Heyndrickxia acidicola: one gene and its partner. The protein of the gene in region 1 interacts with the protein of each later gene in a pairwise test. Links are inferred from orthologs where the notes say so. Each region holds a gene or a part of one and is shown on either strand. Other genes may lie near its edges.

The links.
Region 2: the proteins of A5N88_RS01140 (region 1) and A5N88_RS11670 interact in binary tests that used the Bacillus subtilis proteins (3 or more experiments, as listed by UniProt). The link is inferred for Heyndrickxia acidicola from one-to-one orthologs.

Annotation. Positions count from the first base shown.
Region 1 is NZ_KV440953.1:265,069-280,308, reverse strand. The notes cover bases 10,687-13,561. They hold A5N88_RS01140 (sporulation histidine kinase inhibitor Sda), read left to right. Parts: upstream 10,687-11,991; coding sequence 11,992-12,132; downstream 12,133-13,561. Other genes in these bases: A5N88_RS01135 (phosphatidylserine decarboxylase), read right to left, coding at 12,193-12,975; A5N88_RS01145 (YqeG family HAD IIIA-type phosphatase), read right to left, coding at 11,019-11,540; yqeH (ribosome biogenesis GTPase YqeH), read right to left, coding at 10,687-11,022. Outside these bases: holA (DNA polymerase III subunit delta), read right to left, coding at 1-221; A5N88_RS23985 (YqzM family protein), read left to right, coding at 524-658; A5N88_RS01200 (DNA internalization-related competence protein ComEC/Rec2), read right to left, coding at 726-3,047; A5N88_RS01195 (ComE operon protein 2), read right to left, coding at 3,433-3,993; A5N88_RS01190 (helix-hairpin-helix domain-containing protein), read right to left, coding at 4,074-4,745; late competence protein ComER, read left to right, coding at 5,181-5,999; A5N88_RS01180 (class I SAM-dependent DNA methyltransferase), read right to left, coding at 6,125-6,868; rsfS (ribosome silencing factor), read right to left, coding at 6,865-7,221; bis(5'-nucleosyl)-tetraphosphatase (symmetrical) YqeK, read right to left, coding at 7,482-8,045; A5N88_RS01165 (nicotinate-nucleotide adenylyltransferase), read right to left, coding at 8,032-8,610; ribosome assembly RNA-binding protein YhbY, read right to left, coding at 8,619-8,912; aroE (shikimate dehydrogenase), read right to left, coding at 8,915-9,751; more of yqeH, read right to left, coding at 9,916-10,686; A5N88_RS01130 (M3 family oligoendopeptidase), read right to left, coding at 13,585-15,240. UniProt on the Bacillus subtilis protein: Mediates a developmental checkpoint inhibiting initiation of sporulation (by preventing phosphorylation of spo0A) in response to defects in the replication initiation machinery.
Region 2 is NZ_KV440953.1:2,484,016-2,499,218, forward strand. Bases 4,345-7,182 are described here. They hold A5N88_RS11670 (PAS domain S-box protein), read right to left. Parts: upstream 6,611-7,182; coding sequence 5,078-6,610; downstream 4,345-5,077. Other genes in these bases: A5N88_RS11665 (TatD family hydrolase), read right to left, coding at 4,345-5,017; A5N88_RS11675 (bile acid:sodium symporter family protein), read right to left, coding at 7,021-7,182. Also shown: A5N88_RS11645 (purine-cytosine permease family protein), read right to left, coding at 76-1,458; A5N88_RS11650 (MarR family winged helix-turn-helix transcriptional regulator), read right to left, coding at 1,675-2,088; A5N88_RS11655 (MFS transporter), read left to right, coding at 2,214-3,668; more of A5N88_RS11665, read right to left, coding at 4,244-4,344; more of A5N88_RS11675, read right to left, coding at 7,183-7,983; A5N88_RS11680 (alpha-amylase family glycosyl hydrolase), read right to left, coding at 8,145-11,819; A5N88_RS11685 (HoxN/HupN/NixA family nickel/cobalt transporter), read right to left, coding at 12,254-13,258; nickel pincer cofactor biosynthesis protein LarC2, read right to left, coding at 13,351-13,827; nickel pincer cofactor biosynthesis protein LarC, read right to left, coding at 13,860-14,774; nickel pincer cofactor biosynthesis protein LarB, read right to left, coding at 14,755-15,203. UniProt on the Bacillus subtilis protein: Phosphorylates the sporulation-regulatory proteins spo0A and spo0F. It also autophosphorylates in the presence of ATP.

The DNA of each region.
Region 1 (15,240 bases):
TTTCTCTCTCCAACAAAAGGAAATGTCTCAGCATCCTCAAGAGTTAATTCCACAGGCATTTCTTCTAAATCATAAGAAGAAAAATTAAAATCCATTTCCTCTTCTGTCAGTGCATTTTGTATTAAAATTTGTTTTGCTTCATTGATTAAAAACCTTTCTGTTCCATATAATAAATAGACAGCTGAAAAATTTTTCTTTTTTATTTTATCTAAAACGTTCATGTATCCTTCTCCCTTTAAATATCCTTCCTCCTTCTATCCTAAGTAATGCTGTCCAATTTGACAACCCATAGAGAGGATTAACCCCTTCTGACTGATGAAGTTAATCCCCTGGATTTATTTGAACGCTTTTGGAAAAGGCCTAGGATTCTTTTCCTTAAAGCGGTGGTCCTTATTCTTATTATCACCTTTAAAAGAGAAAGTATAGGTGACAACTCTTGTCAGTAAAGGAAATCAAAATGAAAGTGGTAGATTTTTCTGAATAAATCGTCTATACTGAAGTGAACATAATAGGAGGGGTAATTGTGAACCAATTTGAAAAAGATGTTCAATCCAAACGGAATGATGCAGTTGATTCAGGAGTAGGATTTGGTGTCTCGTTTTTATTTTTCTTCATAATGTTCGTCATTGCCACTGTTATTAAAATGATGGGTTCTTAAAAACTAAAAAATCATGGGGTTTGCATCGGCAAACTCTTTTTTTATTTCTGTATTTCACTACTGTATCCTATGGAAATTCTACAGAAAAGGTTCCGTGATTCTGAAAAAATCGATAATGGACTGCTCCCATTTGATCCGTTCTCAAAATGAGCACATGATGGCTATTAAGTGTATCAAGGACTTCCTGATGCGGGTGACCGAATCGATTGTTCTTCCCAGCTGATATTACGGCAAGTTTAGGCTTTATCTGTTCAATAAATTTTTCCGACGAAGCTGTCCTGCTGCCATGATGGCCAGCTTTCAGGATATTCGCTTGAATATTATAGGCCTTCAAAAGCCTCTCTTCTCCTTTTTTCTCCAAATCTCCAGTAAATAACCATGTCTCTCCTCCAAAAGCGGCATATAGCACTAGAGAGCTGTTATTTCCTTCATATACATCTGTCAAAGGAGAGACAATCAGAAAGAATCCCGAGGCATTTTTCCATGAGTAGCCTGCTTTTATTCTCTCAATTGGAATGCGTTCATGTACGGCAGCTTTAACTGTCTGGTACATTAAGGGCTTTCTCCAGGCATTCGGAGAAATATAAAGCGTTTGAATGCCTATTTCCTTCATAAGTTCTCTTGCAGCGCCGATATGATCCTGATCGCTGTGTGTAAGAATTAGCTTGTCTATTTTACGAATTCCCTTGCTTTTAAGATAGGGTATTAAAATATCATTTCCTACATGGAATTGGTGCAGCCTTTTTTCCCAATTTTCCTGCTCAAAGCTGACTTCGCCTCCTGTATCAATTAAATAAATCCCTCTATTGAATGGAAGTTTAATGAGGATACTGTCTCCTTGCCCGATATCAATAAACGTAACTTCTCCAAAAGGATTAAATGTTTGAAACAGGATAAAGCCAGTCATTAAAACAAGGAAAGGTATGCCTGCCTTCCATAGCTTATATCCTTTTTCCCATAAGATATAGAATAAAAAGACACATGCAAAGAGTCCCAATAATAAAAAAACACATGGCTTTCCTGTAACTAGGACAGCCCACTTCTGATTAAATTGTTCAGCGATTATTTCTTCTGCCTTAATCAGAATAGTTAAAAGGTTTGACAACAAAAAAAACAACGGGTGAAGGATCATTGTTAAGCCTTTAACATCACAAATGAGAGAAAGAACGAAATTAATAAGGATTAGAGGGGTTAAAAGGAAGGAGTAGAAAGGAACAAAAATTAGGTTTGTTAAAAGGCTGATAACAGAAATCTGAAAAAAAGAATACATAAGTATAGGAAGCGAAACGACCTGTGATACAAGGGAAATTTTCATCATATTCACCAGGGCATTGCTTTGCCTGGCAAGAATGGTTCTGGATGACAAAAGAATGGACAGGCTCACCAAAAATGACAGCTGGAAACCTATATTAAAGAGAAGGCAGGGGTTGTAAAACATACATACTAAAAAGCTTATGGATAAGGCATCAAGCCCCGAAAGCATATTTTTCTTTGATCCTAAAAGCAGCATAGACATAAACACCGCCCTCACCACCGGAGGATTACTTCCGCAGATGATTGCATAAATCGGCAGGATAAGGAGAAGCACAGCTCTAGATGACTCCCTTGTAAAACCCAGCCGGATCAAAATAAAAAATAATCCATATGCAAGGATATTCACTTGCAGACCGGAAATCGCAAGAAGATGAACCACTCCTAATCGTTGAAACATCGCATATTGCTGGTCATCAAAATTGGAGCTGTCCCCAAAGAGCAGTGCTTCAGCATATGGAACAGTTGCAGGTATGAACGTTTTCTGAACTTGCTCCATCCCTTTTTCCCTCAAAGCCTCAATCTTTTCAGCCATTCCGGTTTTTCCTTGCTTACAAAAATCAAGTGAGCCCGCTTTAAAAGTCCAATGAATGTTTTCTTCTTCCAGATAGAATTTATAATTAAACAAGTTTTCATTTCGATTCTTTTCAGGTTCACTTAGTTTTCCTTCAGCGATACATTCAGTACCGGGACGTATCGTCCGCTGAAGTTCTGCTTTTTTCATTTGGGAGGGAATCGTGTATTGAAGTACAAGGCGCTCTTTCTTTTCAGGAAGGAATACTTTTGCTTTAAGGAGGTTTCCATCGATGGAAGGGCCATTTTGAAAGAGCATATGGAAGCTGGTATCACTGGCTTTCAAATGGGTTATATGGGTTGAATGGCTCCATAAGCCTGCCAAAATGGATAATATATAAACCGTTAATGCCTTAAACACAAGCTTTCTGTTATGGGTGCGTACTATCTGGATCCATATTAAATGAAAAAAGAAAACAGCTCCCCAAGGAACAGGAAGGATCACGGAGAAGCCGCTCAGGGATGCAAGTGCAATAAAAAGCCAAAGACCTTGAATGAATATCACCTGCCTTATCCAAAAAAACATATCCTTTTATATACTTTGTGTTATTTACACATAGACTCTTTATATTGCCTGTTGATTTTTTGCTGCAGGCACTCACACTACGCGGGCGGCAGCGGAGCCTCATCGGCTCATGCTTCTGCAGGCGCCTAACCCGCTTTTAAAAGCAGGAGTCTCGTTTATCAGCTCCAATCAACATAGGTTTAAAATCAACAATGGTCTTCAACAGAAGTTGAACATAATAAATGTTTTAAAAAGGCTCTTTTCGTAAACTGTGTTGCTATATTGGCACAAAAAAGTGAATGAAACAAAGGTTCAACATGTAAAATTTTGTATACAAAAAGATACCACGAAGACAAATCAAATGTACGAAAAGCAAGAAAATAGCCTATTTAAATAAGACTTCCGCTCTTTCCCGCAGCACTTCCAAGTCAGCATCATCTGTACCCGCTGCAGACAGCCTTTCAATTAAATTATCTACCATCTCATGTTTTTCTCTTGATTTTACATCTAAGACAGATTGGTTAAAAGGAACACGCTCTACCACTACACCTGCTTTTTCAAACAGCTCTATTGCATATGGATGGTTTTTATAATCTGCTGCGTAAAATACCGCTTTGATTCCCGCCTGAATAATCGCTTTGCAGCATTGAAGACAAGGAAAATGGGTTACATAAATTTCTGCATTATTCGTTGCAACCCCAAACTTTGCACATTGCAGTATGGCATTCATTTCCGCATGAACCGTTCTGATACAGTGACCGTCCATTACATAGCAACCAGCATCAATACAATGCTCCCCGCCGGCAATGGATCCATTATAACCGCCTGCAATGATGCGTTTGTCTCTTACAATAGTTGCACCAACTGTCAATCTCCTGCAAGTGCTTCTATAAGATAATAAATGGCTCTGAGCCATGAAATATTGATTCCAGGAAATCCTCTCCATTAAACTCATCCTTTCCTTGGTGTTTGTCCATGACGCTTATTATTTTAAGTTTATCGATGCTGGTAACTTCCCGTCAATGTTTATTTCACCGTGATGAAGTCAGCGAGCTTTTCATAGGTTTTATCTCCTATTCCCTTAACATTTTTTAAGTCTTCCTCCTGCTTAAACAATCCATTTTGTGTCCTGTAGTCAATTATGGCGTTTGCCTTGGAAGGCCCTACCCCGGGAATCTTTTGAAGCTCTTCTGCCGTTGCCGTATTAATATTGACTTTAGCCTGGCTGCTTCCGCCATTCGTTTGTTTAAGTTGACTGTTGCCGGCAGAAGGCATGCCTGAAGGGCCAGCCTCTAAAGCCCTCTCTCCTTTTTTAGGAATATAAATAACCATCTCATCATGCAGCTTCTCTGCAAGATTAATTTGGTTTACATCTGCACTGCTTTTAAATCCTCCTGCCAGGCCAACTACATCCTGCACCCGGTTATTCAGTTCTGCTTTATACACTCCCGGATGTTTGACTTCTCCCTTTACATCTACATAGCAAACTGTGCTGTCTGCCTGATTCGTGTGCGGAATAGAACTCAGTTTCTCTCCGGTTTTCGCAGCAGCAGTTGGAATATTACTTAAAATTTCTTGATCGTTCTTTTCAGTACCTTGTTTCTGATTCACCATGAAAATAATGATTCCAATAACGGCAATTCCAATAATGAATAACCATTTGTGTTTCTTTATAAGCTCCTTTGCATTCGCGTACAAATTCAATTTCCTCCTTTATCCATCAATAGTTCGCTAAAAGCTTATTTTCTTTTTGGAAAAAAACGTAAAATATCTCATATTTTTATATTGGCAATATCATGCTGGAGAACGCTGTCGTTTTCAACTCTGTATGTAAAAACAAATAAGGAAATCAACCTCACGAAAAGAATAGCAGTAAATATGGCAGCATATAGTTTTAAGAAGGCTGTTTTCGCATAAATTGTTGTCGTTTCTGTTTACTTCATTAGTGTTTTTTCCTGGGAATTCCTCTCCCCTTTAGCTATTCAATATGGAAGCATAACATTTATCTTATAAAAGTAAAAAGTGTAAGAAGGGATGTTTAACAGAGATTATTGCTTTTTGCACAATGAGTGAATTGAGCCTTATGAAAAGAGCACTTTCCTTGCAAAAACTTGTATAAGGAGCGGGTTATATATGAAAATAGGATTGATTGGAACCGGTAATATGGGGGGGATTTTGGCAGAAGCCATTGCAGATGGTCAAGGAATTTACCCTTCAAATCTATACGTTACAAATCGAACCCTGAGTAAAGCAGAAGAGCTTAAAAGAAAAATCCCTCAAATCCATGTCTGCCAAACGGCCTCAGAAGTCATAACAAACACAGATCTCATTTTCCTATGCATGAAGCCTTTAGATTTGTTTCCTATCCTGAATGATAATCAAGCATTATTTACGGATGATAAATGCGTAGTCTCTATTACAAGCCCCATCTCCGTTGAACAGCTGGAAACCATTGCAGGCTGTTCATGCGTCCGAGCAATTCCGAGTATTACAAATAGAGCATTGGCAGGTGTTTCACTCGTTACCTACGGAAAAAGCTGTACAGATGAGTGGAGAAAAAAGGTGGATGAACTTCTTTCGACCTTTTCATCACCTGTTGAAATCGATAATAGTATCACAAGGGTCGCTTCTGATATCGTTAGCTGCGGACCTGCGTTTTTCAGCTACTTAACGCAGCGATTTATAGAGGCTGCCGTTTCTAATACAGGAATTGATCATGATACTGCTACCATTCTCTCAGCGAACATGCTTATTGGATTAGGCGAATTGTTGAGGAAAGAATTTTATACACTGCCAGCATTGCAGCAAAAGGTGTGTGTAAAAGGCGGAATTACCGGTGAAGGGATTAAGGTCATGGAACAGGAATTAGGAGACGTATTTGATCACTTATTTGAGGCGACACATGAAAAATTCAGAGAAGATTTGGAGGCTGTAAAAAAACAATTTAATTAGGTTGGCCTACTCTCATAAATTCGACACGATTGCTTCTTTTCCTCCTATAATTTTCATAATTTAATGGAATAAACAAAACAAAAAACCGTGTATCCAAACACGGTTTTTCTTTATAAAGCTAACAATCAGGCTTTTACGCAGGTAAAGAAGATTCTTTCACTTGTTTCGTTCGGTGCTTCATTTGTAAAATCTGCCGTTACTTCTTTTACCGTAAAACCTATTTCCTCCAGCCATGATGTATATTGGTTCATTGGATAGGTTCTTTGGGTATGCCACTCATCCAGTCGTTCATAGAGACCATTCTCATTGTTAACAAAAAAAGTCAGCTCATGATCGACAGAATCCGGTTCATCTCCCGGATAGCTAGTCCAAATGTAAGAGACCTCATCTTCATTTTCTGCATAGGTTTGATTCATAAAAATTTCTTTAACTTTATACAAAGAGTGTGTATCAAATAAAAAGAGTCCGCCTTCTTTTAGATGGTTATGTACCTTTTCAAAAGTTTTTTTAACCTCTGTAGGGGAAGGAAGATAATTGATTGAATCACAAAAAATGGTTATAATATCAAAGGTTCCAAGACCTTCCAGTTCACTCATATCCTGTTGGAATAAGGATAGCCGGACGCGTTCTTCCATCGCTTTTTCTTGGGCAACCATCAGCATATCCTCCGATAAATCGACTCCTGTAACTTCAAATCCTTCTTTAGAAAGCCGGACAGAGAGCTCCCCAGTTCCGCAGCCAAGGTCGAGTACATGGTTTTCCTTTATTCTGTATGCTTCCTTCTTTTCTCTAAGAAATTGCATCCATTTTTCATATGGTACGTCCTTCATGAGGAAATCGTACACATAGGCGAATCCTTCGTAACTCATTGAGCAAGATCGCCTTGGATATCCTCAATAGGAGCGTCTCCCCAAAGTCTCTCAAGATTATAATAGCTTCTTTCATCGCGATGGAAAACATGGGCAACTACATCTCCCAAATCGATCAATACCCATTTGCCTTCGTCAAAGCCTTCCATTCTTTCTAAGTGATATCCATTCTCTTCTGCTTTTTCTTTAATTTCACGTGCAATCGCCTGAACTTGTTTATCTGAGTTCCCGTGACAAATTAAAAAATAATCCGCAATGAGGGAAATTCCTTTCATATTCAATACAACAATATCTTCTGCACGTTTGTCATCGGCAGCCTTTACTGCACTTACCAGTAGTTCACGATTTTCCATTATATATTCCTGCTTTCTTTAATATTAGCTTTGTTCAAGGACTCAGTTGTTTTTTAGCTCATTCCTGCTGCAGCCTCGTCGCATGCTCCTTCTAAGGGCCTCTCCTAAAATCGCTTTCCTAAGCAGGAGTCTAAGCGTATCTTCGAGTCAACATAGATCTAAAATCAACATTGATTTTTAACTGAGCCATTTAATAAAAAATTCAATACTTTCTTTCCTGTAAACGTGCTAAAAAAATGAGCACTTATCTTCATAGAAATTTAACTATGCCTTAAAATTAAGTCATTGTACATTGCAAATGTGTCAGGATAGACAGCCTGGTTTTTATTCATTAAAAAAGCGATTGTATTGCGCACTGCATAAATTAATGCTTCGTTTAAATCAATCTCAGCGAGCTTCCTTGCCTCTTCTACACCTTTGAACGTTCTGCCTGGTTCTATATAATCTGCCACATAGATAACTTTATCCAAAAGGGTCATACTTTCCCTTCCTGAAGTGTGGTACCGTATGGCATCGAGGATTTCCTGATCGAGTAACCCGGCTTCTTTCTCCACTAAATATGCACCTGCCGGAGCATGCCATAGCTCAGGGTTGTACTGCAGCAATCTTTCATCATAGCCCTGCTCTGCAATAATTCTTTTCATTTCCTCAACAGGCCGAAATTTTGCATAATCGTGAAAAATAGCAGCAAGCTCTGCTTTTTTTTCATCAGCCCCGTATTTCTTAGCTAAATGAATAGCTGTTTCCATAACTCCAAGTGTATGCTGATAACGTTTATCTGTAAGCTGGGCCTTGACAATTGAAAGTGCCTTACTTTGTTCCATAAAGCCTCGTCTCCTTAATATATTCCAGTACGCTATCCTTTAATAGGTACTTAACGGAACGATTTTCTGAAAGTCTTTCTCGAATTAAGGTAGAAGATAAATTAATTTCAGGAATTTCAATATGGAGGATGGGAAATTCTGTGTCGCTGGAATGGCTGGGCCTGTTGACCCCGACAAATGTAACCTGTTTGACCAGTTCATCGATTTTGTGCCATTTGGGGAGATACTCAATCATATCTGCACCAATGATAAAATAAAAATCCACATCAGGCTCGCGATTTTTTAAAAGCATAATTGTATCGTACGTATAGGATGGGCCGGATCTTTCCATCTCAATCGTTTCCAATTTAAACTGAGGATGATCTTTAATAGAAAGTGTCAGCATTTTAATCCGTTCTTCATCCGTTATGTTCTTCAGCTTTTCTTTATGTGGAGGTACATGGTTCGGCATGAAACGAATTTCCTCTAAATCCAATGCATGTAACACTTCATTTGCAATGATTAGATGGCCTAAGTGAGGCGGATTAAATGTTCCGCCTACTATTCCGATTTGCTTTTTGCTCATATTATGGCCTATCTTGGCAAACTTAATTGCTTATTTTCTTTAGACTCTTTATATAAAACGATAATATTGCCAATGATTTGAACAAGTTCTGCTTTCGTGCCTTCTACTAATTGATCAGCAATCACATCTTTATCTTCTTCACAGTTTTGCAGGACTGTCACTTTCATAAGCTCTCTGGCTTCCAGTGCCTCTGTGATTTGCTTTAGCATATTTTCATTCACTCCGCCCTTTCCAACTTGAAAGATTGGACTTAAATGATGAGCTTTTGAACGCAAAAATCTTTTTTGTTTTCCTGTTAACATTCCTATTTTCCTCCTAAACGGGCAGTAACCAATTTTCTCATTCTATCCATATCAGGGCTGACACCTGTCCATTTTTCAAAAGCAATTGCTCCCTGATAAATGAACATGCCAATTCCATTTTGTATTTCTGCCCCTTTTTCTCTTGCTTCCCGTAAAAACTTTGTTTCAAAAGGATTATAAATAATATCTGCTGCATAAGCATTATCATTCATATGTTCCAATGACAACGGGCTGTCATTAATCAAAGGATCCATTCCAATTGATGTTGTCTGGATGATTAATGTATACTCTGAAAGCTGTTTTTCAGCCTGTTCTATATTCATTATGTTTGATTCACAAGGAAACGGACAGGATGCTTTCATTGAAGCCGCCCTTTCGAGTGTACGGTTGCAAATGTCTATCCTCGGCATGCCTTCTTTGGCCATGGAATAGTAGATGGCTTTTGCTGCACCGCCTGCACCTATGATTAGCGTCTTTTCATTTTGCCACTCGCTTTTCCAGTCCTCTTTTAAAGACCGGACAAACCCGGGCCCATCGGAATTATACCCTACCCACTGATCTTCCTCAAGCACAACCGTATTGACGGCACCTATTGCCTCAGCAAGAGGATCAAGCTTATCCAAAAAAGGCATAACAGCGGTCTTATATGGAATGGTCACATTAAAGCCTGAAACTCCTAATGCCTTCATTCCTTTTAAGGCTGTACCAAGAAATTCTGGTAAAATTTTAAATGGATGATAATAAGCAGATATGCCTTTATCCATAAATGCATCATTTTGCATGAGCGGTGACATTGAATGCTCAATCGGATTTCCTATTACACCGTATAGCTTTTTCATTTTAACAACACTCTTTCTGCATTTTTTCCCTGTGCCCAAATAAAACTCTGCTCACTTACCTGTTAGTTTTGTACAGACGTTCATATTTTAGCGAGCGCTCAAACGGCTCTTCCCTCCCCGTTTTTTTGCAGGTTCTCATAAATCTGTACTTATCAACCTTGAGCTTAAATTAATGAAGGCCTCAGTGAAACTGTAACTCCCTTTGGTACATAAGCAGCTATTTGGGCTCCGGGTTCGTTAATCGTTACCCAGCCAAGGCCCGAAAAAACAATGTCCGTTTTCTTTTCTTTAATTATAAATTCATGGCGAATAAGTTCAGGAAACTCTTCCATTCCGTTTTTCCGCGGTGGATTCAGCATATCACCTACATGCTTCTCGTATAATGCATCTGCATTTTCTAATTTTGTCCTGTGTATCCCCAATTCATTTGATAAATAGCATGTAACAGAACGGCGTCCGCCCTTAATGTAATCAAATCTCGCTAATCCGCCAAAGAATAATGTCTGCTCTTCGTTAAGTTGAAAAACCTTAGGCTTAATTTCTTTTTTAGGCGTAATAATCTTTAAATCCTTCTTGTCTACAAAATGAGCCATTTGATGATGGTTTATAATACCCGGAGTATCAAATAATGCACTTCCATCATCCAATGGAATCTCAATCATATCAAGAGTTGTTCCAGGAAAATGGGAGGTTGTGATAATGTCCGCTTCACCTGTTACATTTTTGATTATCCGATTTATAAAGGTGGATTTCCCTACGTTTGTACAACCGACAACAAATACGTCTTTGCCTTCCCGGTACTTTTCAATTGCTTCCATCGCTTCTTCTATATAAGTACCCTTGGACGCACTCACTAGCAGCACGTCAACTGGCTGCAGTCCTAAATCTTTTGCCTGTTTTTTCAGCCATTGTATCATTCTTGGCCTTTTGGCGGATTTAGGAAGAACATCTTCCTTATTGCCAATTAGCAAAATAGGGTTTTTCCCCACAAATCGATGTAAGCCGGGAAGCCAGCTTCCATTAAAGTCAAAAATATCAACAATTTTAACAATTAATCCGTCCATCGTTCCCAGCTGGTTGAGGATTTTAAGAAAATCATCATCCGTCAAGGCTACATCCTGAACTTCATTATAATGCTTTAATCGGAAACACCTCTGGCATATAATCGTTTCGTTTTTCAAGGATGATTCGGGTGCATACCCCAGCTCACCCGGCTTGTCTGTTTGTATAGCTACACCGCAGCCTACACATTGTACCTCTGTTGTTTTCACAATGAATCCTCCCAATTAATTAATCCTTTTCTTCTAAAGTAATTCATGATTCTTCTTTCAATTTTCCGATTAAATCGTGTAGCAAACCCGTCCGACTGTGCTACAGGAACAACAAGTATGGTATAAAATCCACTTCGATTGCCTCCCAGTACATCTGTTAGGAGCTGATCTCCAATGACCACAGTTTCTTCTTTCTTTACATTCATTAATTCAACTGCTTTTTTAAATGCTCTGGTTAACGGCTTGCGTGCTTGAAATAGATACGGGATTCCCAGCGGGTCTGCGAAATCCTTCACTCTTATTTCTTTATTATTTGAAACAATCGTTACTTTAATAGCATGTTTTCTCATGTTTTCAAACCAATCAATTAGCTTAGGTGTCGCATGAGGGCGATCCCATTCTACAAGTGTATTATCCAAATCAGTGATGATCGCTTTGATTCCCTTTTCTTTAAGCTTAAGAGGATCTATTTGAAATACACTTTTCACATGTTCATTAGGCAAAAAACGATTTAACAATGACCGAACACTCCCCTCTGTATGCATATCCCCCTTACCAGGGCTATGCTTCTCAGTAAATAACATGTTTCTTTCGCAATTATATATAAATGCAGTTATCTTTTAGATATTGAAAAAGATTCATTTCCCCATTTAAAGCAGTCCTCATAATAATATCTGTCCGCAGCCTATGCGTCTTTTAAAAGGATATAAACAATTCCAAAAACTTTTCGACAAAATTCTACCTTCTCCTTAAATGTGGATAAGCTTATTCACATTTCCCACATTGTCTGACAAGCATTTTTTCCATTTATAAACAACTTAATCACAGGTTATCCACTTGAAACTGTGGATAAAAGAACGCTTGTTCCGTTCGTATATGTCTGATAGAGTAATGGTACAACATGATGAACTTACCGTTTGTCATATTATTTTAAAATGGATTATGTTTATTTTTGGGAGGTGAAGGCTTATGAGAAAGTTATCAGATGACTTATTAATTGAATCCTATTATAAAGCGAAAGAATTAAATCTAAGCCCGGATTTTATTCGCCTCATCGAAAAAGAAATTCATCGTCGTTCTTTATCTCAAAAAATAAAGATATCTTCCTGATTATTAAAATCCCTGTCATTTAACAGGGGTTTTTATTTGCATACAAGAGAAAATCTTTATTTATTCATGCATACTCCCGATGCTTTCACCCATTTTCACATGATAAGGTGTTTTGATTTTATTATTTAATGTGAAAGTGCCTTTTTCAAATAGCAGTACCACTGTAGATCCAAATGAAAAATAGGCTATTTCCTCTCCTTTTTTCCAATTCTCATTTTTATAGGTACATTCTATTGTGTTGATAAACATCGCCCCCACTTTTACCATCGCGATATGGGCTGAGTGATGTTTTAGCTCTGAGACAACCCGATAATTTTTGGATAAGGTGGATTTTCCGTATTTCAATCCGTATTTATTGACCGGATAAGATCTGTTCCCTAAAACGTACTGGTCAACTAAATGGGCATTAAGTGGGCTATGTATACGGTGATAATGGCTTGGGCTTAAATATAAAATCACAAAAGATCCATCCATGTATTTCTCCATTCGAGCAGGATCACCGAGCATTTCCTCGATGGAATACAATTTACCCTTTACCAGAATTTCTTTTGAGGGCAGAATCGTTCCAAATTCCTCTATAACACCATCTACAGGGCTTGCGACAGTTTCTTCAGCAGGATCAATTACCCTGGCATCCGATTTTAGCCTTCTTATAAAAAATTCATGGAGTGTCTGATAGGATTGGATATCATCCATCATTTCTTCCACATTAATTTTGTACGCTTTTGCATATGAATTAATGAACAGCCTGCTCATTCTGGAACGGGAAAAATTTTTCAAAAGATTGGATGTAAACTTGTGATTTGTTAATTCAATCAAGAAACGATAAAGCCATTTTTCCAAGATTTTCCCTCCATAATAGAAAAAATTTTCTACATCAGGCATACTGATAACACAGTAAAGTATTATTATATAATAAAATGACAAAAAGGTAATCCTTCTTTTCATTTTTTGCCCAATATGCACTTTGCCTTGCTGCCTTCTGATTGTTTTCAGGCACCAAGCAATCCAAGTGATCTTTCCTGCTCTTAATCCTTATTTTAACCATATTCATGTCACATCCTTACATTTGACTTTGTTTTTTAGCTCATTTTACAGAAAGGCTCTTTTCGTAAACTTTGTTGCTATAAGTAAAATGAATCTAGGATACACAAAGTTCAGGATTGAAAACAAAATGACTATAGACGAAAAGATGCCACGATGTCTCACTTATTACGAATTTAACACTTTTGCGAAAAGGCAACAATATATGCAAAACAGCCTACAAAAAAGAAAGGAAACCAAAGCAAACTTATTTGCTTTGGTTTCCTTTCTTTTCTATAACCTTTCGGCTGATCTGAAAGGCGCGTGAAACGGTAGTTTCACACCAATGAGCTAAATTTCCAATGTTATCCTCTAGTAAAAGGATGACATCATTAGCGATATTGTCCCAATGTCATCATCCTTTCACTGCTATTTTGTTAATTCAAGAAATTCCTCAACATCTTCAATACATAATTTAATTCCATCTTCCCAAAATTTCCTTTGAGTCAAATCAGCATTCAGATGCTTGAGTGCCAATTCTTCTACCTTCATCGAGCCAGTGTCCCGGAGCAGAGCCATGTATTGATTTTCAAACCCTTTTCCTTCATTCATTGCCTTTGCGTAAATCCCTAGTGAAAACAGGTACCCGAAAGTATAAGGGAAATTGTAAAATGGTGTCCCTGTTATAAAGAAATGGAGCTTAGACGCCCAGAATAAAGGATGATATTCCTCTAAAGAATCTCCATAGGCTTCTTTCTGTGCTTCCAGCATCAAACTGTTGAGTCTCTCCTTGCTGACCACTCCTTTTTTTCGTTCCTCGTAAAATCTTGTTTCAAACAAAAAGCGTGCATGAATATTCATTAACAGCGCTACTGAACGCTGAATTTTATCCTCCAGTAAATGTATTCGTTCTGCCTTTCCTTTTGCTGATTTTAACGATGCATCCGCTACAATCATTTCAGCAAATGTTGAAGCGGTTTCAGCCACATTCATAGCATAGCTGCGATTTAAGGCATGCACATCCTTTAAGGCATAGGAATGGAAAGCATGCCCCAGCTCATGGGCTAATGTTGAAACATTCGAAGGTGTCCCTGAATAGGTCATAAAAATTCTCGATTGACCGCTTACAGGAAAGGAAGTACAAAATCCTCCAGGTCTTTTGCCAGGTCTGTCCGCCGCTTCAATCCAGCGGTCCTCAAATGCTATTTCAGTAAAATCTGCCAGCTTGTCGCCAAACTCCCTAAAATGATGAATGATAAAGGCCGCCCCCTCCTGAAAGGAGTATCGATGGTCTGCATCGCCTACCGGAGCATCCAAATCAAACCAACTAAGATTCTCTACTCCTAAAAGCTTTGCTTTTCTTTCAAGGAATGCTTTAAAGGGCTCCTTAAGATCACTAATCACTTTCCACATTGTATCCAGCGTTTCTTTTTCCATCCGGTTATAGCTTAATGCTTCCTTTAAGATATCCGTGTCCCATTTTCTTTCTTTATAAACCGCAAGCCTAAAGCCGGAAAGATGATTTAATGTGGCAGCCAGAAGATCCGCCTGCTGGTCCCAGGCATTCTCCCAGCTTTTAAAAACCTCTTGACGGACCTTACGATTAGGGTGAGAAAATTTATTTGATGCCTGCCCTACAGAAAGTTCTTTTTCTTCATCATTATCTGAAAACGGGATTTTCACATGGCTTACTAATGCATCATACATTTCTCCCCATCCATGGTAACCATCCACACTCAAGGCATTAATAAGCGCTTCCTGTTCCTTGGAAAGCTTTTCCTTTGCTTTCTGCCTTCTTTCATTTAAAACAAATTGAATTGCGTTAAATGGTTCCTTCTCCATAATGTCAGACCAGAGATCTACTTCTATATTGCTGAGCTTTTCATCAAAATGACTAAGTGTTGTATTGAATTCAGCTGATAAAACAGACACTCTGCCTCTTAACTCATTGGCATGCGAATCCAGCACATCCTGAGCCTGCAGACACCCTACAAACGCCACTGCCTGTCTTAAATGCTGAGAATTTTCCCTAATTTCAGCCAGCAGCTCAGCCAGTTCCTGTACATCCTCTATTTTTGAAGCTGG
Region 2 (15,203 bases), 2.2 Mb from region 1 along the record:
AGTGGGCACACCATGCCTTTTTGCTGATTGATTTATGCTTCAGCCATCAGAAACTCCTGCAAACACCTTTAATTCCTAACGAACTTCCTTCCTCACTACTTCTTGAATAGGCAAATCAGCCTTCACTCTTTTTTTCATAGGATAATAGTAAAGAATAAGAGGAATAACCAGCCCTGTAATCCATGCAATGTCCGTACCGCCCAGTGCTTTTGAGACAGGCCCTACATAAATGGTTGTATTTACAAAGGGAATTTCAAGTACAACCGAAACCAAATAAGCAAAGATGGCTATCCAATTAAATGTTCCGTATTGCCCATTTGGATTAAATACATCCCAAACACTGTATTCACCCTGCCGCAAAAGATAGTAGTCTATTAAGTTAATGGCTGTCCAGGGCACCATAAAATACGAAAGCAGCAGAATGAAATTCTCAAAATTGTTAAGGAAGTTGCCATTACCCCAGATTGATAAGACAGTGCCAATAATGGCAGCAGTTAAAACAAGCCAGAATCGAACCTTTGTCGTTGCCTTTAGCTTCGTAAATGCTTCCAATGTTGTAGTAATGGACATAAATGCCCCGTATAGATTAAGCACATTGACTGCTAAAACGCCCAGAACGATGACCAAATACATAATCACCGAGAAATGAAGACCAATCAGATTGGCAAGGCCCAGGCTGGAATTGCTTAAGAATTTAGGGATAAGGGCAGTCAGAATAATGCCTAGGGTCATCATCCAAATCGTTCCGATCGCTGTACCTGCATATGTATACGCAAATGTTTTTAATGATGGAGTATTACTTGGGAGATATCGAGAATAATCCGCTACATATGGTGCATAGGTTAATTGCCATGTAGCTGCAATACTGACCATTAATAAAAATGTGCCCGGTGTAAAATGCCCCGGAGACCAAAGATGTGCTGGCATAGGAAGACGAAGCGCTTCTATTGTTACAAAAACAAACACGACGGCAAATATAATAGCAAAATATTTCTCCATTTTGTGGATCAAATCATAGCCAAAAAGGGTAATGACAAGTGCTATGATACTCAACAGGACAATGCCCCCATTTACCGGGATGGAAAAAGCGCTGCTAATGGCCTGGGCACCTAGAACTCCGCTGCTTGCAAAAAATCCAATATACATAAGGATCACTACACAAAGCGGAAGTACAGCGCCTACCACACCAAATTGGGCACGGCTTTGGATCATCTGAGGGATTCCCAGTTTGGGTCCCTGAACCGAGTGCGAGGCCATAAAAATAGCACCAAGAAGATTCCCTGCAATAACCGCAACAATGCCCCAGAATGGGCTCAAACCGAACTCAATAGCAAGAGCCCCTGTGACAAGTGTAGTAATCTGCATATTCGCGCTAAACCAAATGGTAAACAAACTGCGAACATTGCCATGCCTTTCTTCTTCGGGAATAAAATCGATTGTGCGTTTTTCAATATTCATCAAGCATCCCTCCTCATTGTAAAATGTTCACCCGGCTACGAGCAAGCGCTTTCATTTTTGATTACTTTAAAAGCACTTACCTTTAATCAGGCTTAAAACAATTTTCTGAAACTTATGTATATCTTACCATCTACAGTACACTCATTTAAACAATTATTGACCGAATTATCTTAAAATTACGTTTTCAAAAACCCCCAGCTCTACTGGTCCCTTCTTTTATTCTGTTTTCATTTTTTTGAGCAAAAAAATGAGCTGATTCTTTTCTTCTTCCGTTAATCCTCTTATTAAGTGTTCATTGGCTCTATCTAAAATAGCCTGGAGAATGGGACGGAATTCAAGTCCCTTTTGGGTAGGATACAGGCGGTATGAGCGCCGGTCCTTCTCATCAATCAATCTTTTGATATAACCTGCTTCCTCTAAGTGCTTGACTGCGCGAGCTGTTGTAGCCTTATCGAATTTTAAATCCTGTGTTAATTGATCCTGATTGATTCCAGGCTGCGCAAAAATCGCTTTTAAAAAACTATGCTGTCCGCCTCCTCCAATTTGAAAGGGCTTCAGTTCCTTTACTAGATTTTTTTGATTCTGACGGCTGATAAGCGATATCCATTTTCCGATTGGTTCTTTTTCCATGTTCGATCTCCCTTAAGAAAGTGTTCTAAAAAAAATTCTAGCTTAAATTAGTTGCATCTGCAACAATTGTTCATTACACTATTATTATCAAATAGTTGCATTCGCAACTAACTTAACGGACTGAGGTGTTCAGCTTGAGCTCGATTGGACTAACGTATCAAGAGGATGAAAATATCCAAAAAAACCGCTGGAAAATTCTTATTATTTTGAACTTATTTGTCTTTATGTCAACGCTGGACGGCAGTATTGTCAATATTGCCCTGCCTGTCATATCTAAGGATTTGAGCCTGCCAATTGCGAAAGCAGAATGGATCGTCAGCAGCTATTTAATTGCCATCTGTACCATTATTCTTTTTTTCGGAAAGCTTGGTGACATCCTGGGAAAAATTAAAGTCTTTAGAATAGGGACTCTCATTTTTATTGTCGGTTCGCTGCTAAGCGGCTTTAGTTCCTCGCTTTCCATGCTGGTTATCTTCCGTGTTATCCAAGCACTAGGCGCATCCATGACCATGGCTAATAGTCAGGGAATTGTTACCGATATCTTTCCTTCCCGAGAGCGCGGAAAAGCTTTGGGGCTCATTGGAACATTCGTTTCTCTTGGAAGTATTGCCGGGCCGAGTCTAGGAGGGGGCATTGTCTCTGCTCTAGGGTGGCAATATATTTTTTGGGTTAATGTTCCCATTGGCATAATAGCCATAGTTTTAGGATGGAAGCTGCTCCCTAAAGATTTAACTATGCTTAAAACAAAAATCGACATTCAGGGGAGTTTACTATTTGCGGTATTTGTTATTTCGCTTTTTTCCGGTCTTCTTTTAGGACAGCAGACAGGTTATTCCAACCCATTGATTATAAGCAGTTTCGCCCTTGCCCTCATTGCTTTTCTCATCTTCCTTTTGGTTGAGAGGCATAAAGCTGAACCGATGCTCCATCTGCCCTTATTTAAAAACCCCTTGTTTACAGTAAGCATTTTGTGCGGGTTTTTAGTATTTGTAGCAAATTTCTGTTTTAATATCATTTCACCCTTTTATTCGGAAAATATTTTACAGCTTTCTCCGCTTAGCTCCGGTTGCTTATTAATGCTCTTTCCGATTACGATGGCAGTTACTGCCCCGCTTAGCGGCGCATTATCAGACCGGATTGGATCGGAGCTTCTGACATTTTTAGGTTTGCTGGTCATGGTCATGGCCCAAATCGGACTGGCTACTCTTCACAACGGGAGCCCGGTCATCTTTGTAGGAGTCTTAGTAGCCATGCTTGGCTTAGGCAGCGGGCTGTTTCAATCCCCTAATAATTCGCTGGTGATGTCTACTGTCCCTCGTACAAAGTTAGGGATTGCCGGAAGTGTCAATTCGCTGGTGCGCAATATTGGGATGATAGTGGGAATTTCATTAGCCACTACCACCCTGTTCAGTGTAATGAGCCAAAAGGCTGGCCATCGTGTAACAAGCATGATTCCGCATCGTCCTGATATTTTCCTGGCAGGAATGCATGTTGTGTTTATTGGATCTGCTTCCATTTGTCTGGTATCCGCTTTATTAACAGGATGGCGCTTATATAAGAAAAATTCTGTTCCTTCTTAGTCTAAAACTAAAACAAGAAAGAAGCCCATAACCGCTTGTGATTTGGGCTTCTTATATATATTTCCACCTATTATCGATATTGACTGTGCTCTGTTGGTCATGCTGGGTTGATCTCCGCTATAGGTACTCGCTTTCCGCGGGCGCGGCCGGAAGCCTCCTCGTTGCAAGCTCCTGCGGGGTCTTCCTATGGCCTGTTGATCCCGCAGGAGTCTCGCACCTTCCTCTCCAATCAACCTTTGAGTTAAATTAAATGTAGGATTGTACTTAGATTTAAGCTGCGTTCTGGCTAACCTGCTGGGTTGACGAGACATCGCACACTCAAAAGTCCTTCATCACCCTCATGAAGGACTTTTCGCGTCCGCTGCAGACGTTTTTCTTTTAATAAGGCTCTATTCGTTTACTTTGTTGTTATTTGGATAAAAAAATATCATTTTAATATATTTCCAGTAGTAAAACTTGTGAATAGCACACAAAAAGATGCCATGAAGACATACAACATACGGAATAATCCTTTATACGTATAGCAACAATCTATGCGAAAACAGCCTCTAATAAAGACCTTATAAAAAATTTGCTTAATCTATTTGGTAAAAAAGCTTTGTCGTATCCAGCACAGTTTTTGCCACTACTTCCACCGGTATATCTTTTAATTTTGCAATTATTTTAAGGGATTCTTCCATCATAGCGGGGTGAGTCATTCTCCCATGAAAGGGCCCTTCAAATGGCCATGGCCCGTCTGTTTCGACCATGATTTGTTCTAACGGATAGGCGTGAACTAATTGCTGGATTTCTTCTTCATAAACAACATCTGGTGTAACTGAAATATAATATCCATTATGTATCATTCTGGTTATCGTTTTTTTATCTCCTTTAAACCAATGGAAATGGGCTTTTTTTACTGAGTGTTTTTCCAAAAGTTCACATACAATTGGAGCATCCTCGTAGACTGCATGAAGGACAACCGGTTTATCCCACTGTTTTGCTGATTTAATGAACATCTCGAGTATGTGAAGGTATTCATCATATTGCCGCTTAGTAACCTTCTGTTGCTCTCTTAGGTAATAGGGAAGGCCAATCTCTCCAACTGCCGCCATATCTTTATGATGCTCAGCAATCCAAACCAGCAGCAGTTCCACTTGCAAGGGGGAAGGCAGCTCCTGCTCTGGGTGAAAACCAAATGCAGGCTTAACCTTATTGTATCTTTGGGATAATTCGAAGTTTTTTTTACACGAGTGCAGGTCCCATGACACAGAAATAAGGGCATCAATAAATGGAGAGTTCTCTATTATGCCTGCAGCATCCTGATCTGTATAGTGGTCTAGATGTATATGTGCATCAATCAATCTCATTCTTTTCAACTTCCCCTTATTTTACTTTGGTAAATGCTTAATTTTCTAGCGGCTCTTACCTTAATTTGCAGCAGGCAGTATGACGGTAAAAGTAGTGCCTTCATTCACCTTGCTTTTTACCCTTACATCACCATGGTGGTTATCAATAATTTTATAAGTAACCATAAGCCCTAGCCCTGTACCTGTTTCTTTAGTGGTAAAAAAGGGGTCACCCAAATGCGTTAACTGCTCCTCAGCCATCCCTATCCCTTTATCCTGAATAGAAATTCTTACTGCTTCATCCTTATTTCCACCTTTGATGGTAACTGTTCCACCGCAGGAGGAGGCCTCAATGGCATTCTTTATAAGATTTATAAATACTTTTTTCAGATCTGTATTTATCCCTCTCACCATCATTCTTTCCTTTGCCAGCCTTGTTACGATCTTTACAGAACTCTTGGATGCTTGACGGTCTAGGAGTGCAACTGCATTTTCCAATAGGTCTTGCATATTTATAGTGGTAAAATCTGAATTATAAGGCTTAGCAAGTGCCAGGAACTCACTGGAAATAACATCAATTCTATCTAATTCGCTTTTCATGATTTTCAGGAATTGCCTGTTAGGCACCGTTCCAGAGTGAAATAGCTGGACAAACCCCTTTAACGAGGTTAAAGGATTCCGGATTTCATGAGCGATTCCAGCAGCGAGCTGACTGACGAGGTTCATCTTTTCTGCTTGAATCAAAAGTTCCTCCGCTTTTTTGCGTTCCGTCAAATCCTGGATAATGAGTTGGTCTGCGAGCTTCCCTTTATAAATAATAGGGATTAAAACCATTTCAGTATGTATTTCTCTGCCATCAAGAGTTTTCCAAACACTGATAAATCTAGTCTGCTCGCATGCTTTTATGGCCAGCCTCCTATAATCATCATGAAACTCTGGCAGAAGCATATCATCAACACTTTTCCCCAAAAGCTGTTCCTTTGTTTCAGCCCCAAATAATTTCTTTCCCGCTTCGTTTATAAAAACCCATCGTTCATCCTGTAAAATGGCAATCCCATTCGTTGAGGATTCAACTAATCTCTGATACTGCTTTCTAGTATTCTGAATGACTCTTTCAGCCTGTTTTCTTTCCGAAATATCCCTGCAAACTGAAAGTGTAAACTTTTCTCCATCGACTCTAAGGATATGAGTCTTTATTTCGACAGGTATACGGCTTCCATCCTTACAAATATGCATCGTTTCAAAAGTAATCGATTCATTGCTGTTTATACGCTTAAGAATATCCCTAAGCTCTTCCTTTTCATGAATATCTATATGAGAAGGAAACATTCGCAGCATTTCTTCCCGAGTATAGCCCAGCCTTCTGTATGCAACCTCATTTACTTCAATAAACTCACCTGCATTCCCGTCATCGTCAAGTTTCAAATAATAGACTGCATCTGAAATATTATTAAACAGCTGTTCGAACTTTTTCTCGCTTTTTGTATAATTTTTAATTTTTTCCTGGTAAGCATTCAGCTGTAATATAAGCTTTTCATTTTCTTGCTTTAACTCCTCCATTTCATCAAGCAGCTTGATGTTTGTTGGATTATATTCAGACTTTCCGTCTTCCAAAGTATCTCACCGACTTCTGCATTTTCTAATTATCTCTATTATAGTGGAAATTTTAGCATTAAAATCATGGAAATATTTTATAGTTCCCCTAAAAAATGAGAATGAATTCTTTAAGACATATGTCTCCATAACTGCTCGTTTTTTAACAAGGCTCTTTTCGTAAGCTTTGTTGCTATTTGTATAAATGAATCTAGGATACACATTGTTCAGGCTTGAAAACAAAGTGACGGAAGACGAAAAGATGCCACGATTCCTCACTTATTAAGATTTAACACTTTTGCGAAAAGCAACAATCTATGTGAAAACAACCATTAACAAATCCTAACAACAGAGAAAAGCTGCTGGGACTCCCCCCAACAGCTTCTTCTCAACCAGCATTATCATACGGGACATTTTCCATAGCATCTTATTTATACAGCCACCTTTTCATCTTTCTGGCTGCCTTTCTTATCATCCACTTTACTAAATATAAAAGCTAGAATGGAGCCTGATATGTTGTGCCACACACTGAAAATTGCACTTGGGACAGCTGCCAGGGGGGAAAAACTTGCGGAGGCAATCGCTACTCCCAAACCTGAATTTTGCATACCTACTTCCAACGCAACTGCTTTCTGCTTAGCCAAATCCATTCCGAACAGGCGTGAAAAGAAAAAGCCAAGACAATAACCAAAAATATTATGTAAAACAACCACAGCAAATATTAGCAGTCCAGTTTTGGCGATCTGAGGCTGGCTGCCTGCAACTACTCCCGAGACAATCATCACAATCGCTATAACCGATACCAGCGGCATCGCCTTCGTACCAGCTGAAGCCTGTCTCCCGAAGAGTTTCTTTATTAAAAACCCAAGGCATAAGGGAACAATAATGACTTGAACGATAGATAAGAATAGAGACTCCACACTGACATGGACCCATTTACTCGCAAATAATAAAATGAGTAACGGCGTGACAATCGGCGCGAGGATGGTTGAAACGGAAGCAATTGAAACGGCTAACGCCACATTTCCCCTTCCCAAAAATACCATTACATTGGACGATGTCCCGCTAGGACAACAGCCTACCAATATAACGCCTACCGCTACTTCTTTTGGCAAATGAAGACCTACTGCTAATAAAAAGGCCAATAATGGCATGATAACAAAGTGTCCGACTACCCCAATAGCGACCTCTTTCGGCCTTCGAAACACCTCTTTGAAATCTGAAGCGGAGAGGGTCAGTCCCATTCCGAACATCACTATTCCTAATAATGGAACGACATACGCCCCAATCCATTTAAAGTCGGAGGGTACCAAATAAGCTAAAACCGCTACTAGAATCACCCAAAAAGTAAATGTCGTGCCTGCAAAACGACTGATTTTCTCTATTGTTTTCATAATAGCCTCCTGTTTTTTATGAAATAAATATAATTTTACTACAATATATAAATTTCTCAATAATTAAATAATTCAATTGAGTTATATGTGAAAAAGAGCATATATTGACCACTGGCCAAAATATGCTCTAATATTTGTTACTATTACACTCTGTTAATTTGCTAGTAATGTTTATGGGATGTTTTTGCTTTTACTGCTGTTATCTTGCTTGTCGCTGAAAATCCGCCATCTACTGTCGTAGCAGTAATCACAGCTATCCCTGCCCCTATAGCAAACACTTTACCTTTTGCATCTACCTTAGCAACATGCTCGTTACTGGAAGACCATGTCACTGTCCGCAAGGTTGCATTCTTTGGTGACACAATGGCTTTTAGCACAGCCGTTTTCCCAACCGTTAGCGTGACAGCCGGATCAAGAGTGATTCCTGTTGTAGCTGTACGGTCCTTTACAATATATTTAGAATCATATGCATCCTTTAATTTTTCTTTATTAATATTAACAGAAGTATACTTATTGACAAGTATGACTCCTGATTGTGCCGGCACATTCACCGTAATTGAACCATTTTGGACTTTATATTTCTCTGCTTTATTTAAAGCATTTGTAAAAATTGTACCGTTTAAATTTGAAGAAACCTGAAGTGTAAGGCCCTTAATTGAAGCCGCTGCTCTGTTGACTGCAATAACCGCATGGCTAGAGCCGCTGTCTCTTGTGTAAGCTAGTACGTCTTTTGAATGGCTGCTGTCAACCTGAAGAGGAGAGATGTCTCCGGTTCGAAGGACAGAATAAGCACTTCTTATATTCGCAAGCTTCGCATACCATTGGACTAAGTCCTGGTTTCCTTTTCCCCATTCCATCGGGCGTCTGTCATCAGGGTCCCCCGCACCCGGCATTCCAAGCTCATCTCCATAATAAATGGTCGGTGCTCCCGGATAAGTCATTTGAATAAGCGGTACCAGTTTCATTTTCGCAAGAGCAGCTGCAGAAGGATTTGATGCTACAGCTTTATCGTTACCAATTCCATCAAGATCTGAAATGATTCTTTCAGTGTCATGCGAATCCACTATATTCATCAGTGCATCAAATGCCTGTTTTGGATATTGTTCTCTCATTTTTTCCAGATCATTCATGGCTTTAACTGCATCGCCAGTACCTGTAACAAACTCTTGTACGGCTCCTCTGAACCTGTAGTTCATTACAGAATCGAACATATTTCCAAGAAGATATTTGGAGGAGTCACCCCAAATTTCCCCGATGATTACGTCATTGGAATCCAACCCTTTCACAGCCGGTCTAAGATGCTGCCAGGTGTCATCCGATACACTGTCTGCCGCATCCAGCCTCCAGCCGTCTGTACCTTTTTTTAACCAGTATTTTGAATCAGCATTCGGGCCGTCGATCACATCCTTCGCCCATGAAGAAACATTATGCTCCGAGTTATTCAAAGCTTGAATTTCGGGTAAGCTGCTATCACCATTCCATCCATTGTATTTGTACACGCCGGAAGCGTCCTTCGAGTTTTGAATAATGAACCAGTCTTTATAATGGAAATCAGTAATTCCCATAGCTTTCAGATTCGACTGCACTTTATTTTCGGCAGCCTGCTGCGACATCCCGCTATTTGCATTCATCAGGTCGTACACTCTTGACCAATATTGATAGGCACCAATCGGTTTGCCTTTTTGCACATACTTTCCATAACGATCAAAGTAGATGGAGTCATCCGATACATGGTTAAATACGCCATCCAAAATTAAATGCATGCCCAGCTTATGTGCCACTTTTACAAGATTCATAAAGTCATCCATATGGCCAAGCATAGGATCCACCACCTGATATTCCCTTGTATCATAACGGTGGTTGGAGCTGGCTTCGGAAATTGGATTAAGATACAAAGCATTCACACCTAATGCTTTTAAATAGGATAGCTTATCCTCTATTCCTTTCAAGTCTCCTCCAAACACATCATTATTCCAAATGCCATCGCCTACATTGGCCTTGTAGTTCGGGTCAATAATCGGATTCCCATTGGAATCCTTTACAATGTTGCCATTCGCATCTCTCTCATATTCTATATTTGGATCTTCCGGTATTGAGTTCCATTTTCTAATAAATTCAAAAGGAGTCGTACCTCTTGCCAGTTTATCTGCATAATCGTTGCCTGTATCCCCGTTGAAAAAGCGGTCAGGGAAAATTTGATAAATAATAGCATTCTTCATCCAATCCGGGGTCTTAAAGCTTTGATCATAGACTGTCATGTCATACTTGCCGACTTTTCCAATATCTCCTGCCATGCCCGGACCGTAATAGCCATCGTCATCCCCATATGCTTTTACGTCCGATCCATTGGTTACGGCAAAGTAATACTGGTATAGTCCGATGGCACCTGTTTTATAATCAACCGTCCACCTGTCGTATTGACCCTTTTTGTCAGGAGCAAACGTACCATTCTTATGCATATCAAGAACCTGGGCTCCATTACCGGATAATACAATGAGCTTTGCTTCTGTTACATCGTTCTTTTTTGCCTGCAGATTAAAAGTGACCTTTTTATTAGAAGCAATGGCTCCATAAATACTCTTAAAGGCTGCATCCTTGGAATTGAAAAATAAGCTGGAACCATCAATCTTTTGGGAAGATAAATTATTAAATACAATTCCTGTCACAGCATCATAGCTTATCGTGACTTCCTTGGAGGCATCCGTAATTTTAAAGGGATTGACCTTAATCGTTTTGCTGCCATCGCTTATAACAAAATCGTTATAGTCTCCCGCTGGCAATGTAACGGTATAGCTGTAGACTCCGGTTAAATTATAATCTTCAAGAACCGCGTTTACCGGAACACCAGTACCTGTTAAAACCGGAGCCGCTACAGTATACGTAGTGGTGTCCACAATATTATGAGTCGTATCAGAATAATAAAAGGTTACATCCTCAGATTTTGGTACTGACAAAGCAATATTCGCTCCATCACGAGCTGCATTCGCCCCATAATTTTCTGCCCATGAACCACCTAATGCTACCTTGTACTGATAGTTCCCTGCAGGAACATTTTTTAGCGTAATTTTATACAGGCCATTGCCTTGGTACAACATTCTTGTCCTTGTATCGTCAGGAGCCCAGGCATTCGCTCCGACCGCAGCCTGAATATCCCCCACCAGAACGACTTCCTTCCCCCCGGGCTGTTCTGTAAGGGCTTGTACGATTGTTGCATCCTTTGTGACTGTGACTCCATCTTTCTGTCCTGTAATGGTAATGGACAAATGATCTACTCCTGCAGGTAGAGCCTTAGCCGTTAATACACCATTTTCATCAATGTCCGCTGCATTGCTTGGCGAAACACTCCAGCTAACTCCGGTCAGATTCTCATCGCTGCCATCTGCCTTTAATCCGACAGCCTGGACATTCACCGTGCCTCCTTGTTGTATTTGGCTGGGAACACTGACAGAGTAGAATCCAGGAACAAATACAAGCGAATTCCCGCCTGCTGATTGATTCGGATTTCCCGGATCAACCGTCCAATTTGAACCATTTATCACGAATTTGTATTCATGCTTTCCAGGAGCTACTGGAGGTGTTGTTACACTCCATAGATTGTTAGCATCCTTTGTCATGGGTGATGCCGTTACGCTCCATCCATTCATATCCCCAGCTAAATTCACGGAATTCACTGAGCTGTCCCCTTGATAATGGAAAACAACAGACCGGTCCGCATTTACTGTCGTACTGGCACTAAGCATTGTATCCGCCCTTTCTTTCATTCCAAAATAAGGAACAAGGCTTATAATAAGCAAGCAAACCATTAACCACCTTACTATTCTTTTAGCGTTCCCCAACGAAAATCCTCCTCTTAAAACACGTTTTTTTAAAAAATATCAAACAGAGCAGTGAATGGCCAGTACTGACTCCTTTTTCTTTCATTTCATTGCGAAAACGTTTGCACAAATCAATGAAGCCCATAACTCTTTCACTATCAATAAAGAAACCTATTTTTCAGCAATCACTCTCCTTTAAATAAACGAATTAAGAAAACGTTTGCACAAATCAATGACATTAGTAAGCGGTTTCATATTGTGTCGCTTAATTTTAGCATCAATTTTTAGAACTTTCAATCAAGCGTTTTTTTATAGATTAATAGAAAAAAGAAATACCTTCTGCTTGGTAAAAATACAACGATCAAAAACAGAGGGTATTTCTCTTATTGTTTGGTTAAATTACTAGGTTCTTTTCGCAATCTTCATCTATTGCTTAAAAAAACTTCCCCATTTAGTTACGTTTTTCCATAACGATCTTCAATTTTAAATACCTTCCAAATTGCGTATGAAAGTCCCCAGGCCAAAAGAAAAATAATTGTCAAAATATAACCCATCCAGCTAATATCCAAATATTGAATCCATCGCCAGCGAGTATTATCCAAATTTGAAAATTTTAAAAAAATTTGAACTAGTTCTATCAGACCAATGATTAATGCTGCTACTACTGATATAGCAGTAATCGTTATATTGTAATATACTTTGCGCAATGGTGTTGAAAAGGCCCAGTGATACGCATGAGTCATAAAGATGCCATCCGCAGTATCCATTAAGCTCATCCCCGCAGCAAAAAGAATCGGAAGAGAGAGAATCCCAATAAATGGCAATGTACTTTTGGCTGCTCCAGCAGAAATGGCTAGCAGTGCCACTTCGCTTGCCGTATCAAAGCCGAGACCAAACAAAAAACCGATGGGGAAAACATGCCAGCTCTTCTTGACCAAAGAATAAAGCGGACCTGCAAAGCGTGCCAATAAGCCACGGCTAAGTAAGAGCTGCTCAATTTTCTCCTTGTTATAGGTGCCTTTGCGCATGCTAATAAAAGCTTTTTGCAAATCAAATAGAATAAAAGCATTTAGAATACCTATTATCACTAAAAAGCACCCAGAAACTGCTGTACCAATAATCCCGCCCATTTCTTTCCATTGAGGCAGCTCCTTTTGAGCCAGCTGAACAGATATCCCGAGAAGAACAGACATTAAAAAAACAATACTCGAATGACCTAAAGAGAAAAAAAATCCAACTCCAACTGGATTTTTCTTTTGTTGAATTAATTTTCTTACCGTATTATCAATTGCAGCAATATGGTCAGCATCAAATGCATGCCTTAAGCCAAGCGTATAAGCAATAAAGCCCATTCCGAAAAGGAAAGGATGACTTTTCGACCCAGCCGCCAAAAAAATAAAACCTATTATATGTAATAAAAAGACCATTGTGCCATACAAAACCCAGCTTGTTTTTATCATCTTTTTCAAAATGCCCAAATCAACACATCCATATAATCTTTCTTTGCTTTTCCAGTAACTCCAATTAGAAAACAATTTTAAAGCTTTCAAAATCAGCACTCTCTGCCTAATACCTTCCAAACCTGTTCATATACCTTCTTTAAAGGGACTTGATGGTTCTTTGCGATAAGCTTACAGTCTTCATACTCAGGAGCGGTTTGAACCAATTGCCCATTATGAATTCCCTCTTTGACCCTGACTGTTCCCCATTCTGTTATAATTTCTCTTCGTACTCTTTCTAACCGATGCACGGTTATTGGATAATACCGGATTCCCAGAGTAGTAGTTTCCCTAAATAAGATTTCCTTCATTTCATTCACTTTTTCTATGGAACATAGCATCTGAAGCAAAACACCTGGTCTATTTTTTTTCATATAAATAGGTGTATAGAAAACATCGTTTGCTCCAGCGTCAAGCAACAAATCCATTACAAACCCTAACCATTCCCCAGGTATATCATCGAGATTAACTTCCATTTTTAACATATGCCCGTCGAGGTGTTCATTGTCTGGCGGGTGATGAAAAACCATTATTCATTTCCCCTTTCTTATCACAATAATTGTTATTCACCAATAATAACGCGCAGTACATTTGGGTGTTGTGGAAAGCTCTTTGTACCCGCTCCATATCCAATGGATGTTATCCTCATAGAAGGAATTGAACAAAATTCTTCGGCAAGAACAGCTGCAATTGCTGCCCCGGTTGGTGTTGTCAACTCAGCTCTAATTTCAGAGCTTTCAATAGGTATCCCTTTTAATAGATCAAGTGTTGCTGGGGCAGGGACGGGGTAAATACCATGATCAATGTGAATTTTCCCAGTACCTACAGGAATTGGAGAGCATTTAATACTGGATATTTCTAATTGATGAAGTAAAATAGAAGCCCCTACAATATCTATTATTGAATCAACCGCTCCTACCTCATGAAAATGTACCTTTTCCAATGGAATTCCGTGAATGCGACCTTCTGATTCCCCAATCACTTTGAATATTTTTAAGGCAGTGTTCTTGACTTGATCCGAGAGCTCAGATTGATGAATTAAATTTACAATATCCTGATAGGCACGGTGCTGATGACCATGATGATGACCATGATGATGACCTTGGTGTTGTTCATGATGGTGATGGTCATGATGATGATCATCATCATGGCGGGCTTGCCCGTTCTGATTAGATTGTTTATTCTCTGCTTTTGCTATTTCCACCTCTTCATGGCTTTGGTGGTGATGATTGCGGTCATGTTCTTTGTCTAGTTCATGATGATGAAGCTGTGAATTATTAATTAAACGTACATCAAACTTAGTACTGCTGATTCCATTTTTTATTACTCTTTTCCATTCAATCTCATACTCTTCTTCTATTTGAAGTTTTTTTAATTCTTCTTCTAAATACGAAGGATCTGCTCCTGCATCAATTAATGCACCAATAACCATATCTCCACTCATTCCCGAAAAGCAATCAAAATACAGTGTTTTCATTTTTCTCTGCCCCTTTTTGTGCCAATTGATGAATTTGTACTGCGTTATATCCACCGCCAAAGCCATTATCAATATTTACCACGCTGATTCCTGAAGCACATGAGTTTAACATCGTCAGCAAAGCCGATAAACCATTAAAATTTGCCCCGTACCCAATGCTGGTTGGTACTGCAATAACAGGATGCGAAACCAGCCCTCCCACTACACTCGGGAGTGCCCCTTCCATTCCTGCGACAACCACCGATACTGTTGCATTCTTTATCTCTTCTAGATGGCTCAAGAGACGGTGTATCCCTGCTACACCTACATCATAAATGCGATGAACATTACTTCCTAGAACTTCTGCAGTTATAGCTGCTTCTTCTGCCACTCTTAAATCAGACGTGCCAGCACAAATGACGGCAATATACCCATTATTACTTTCTTTTT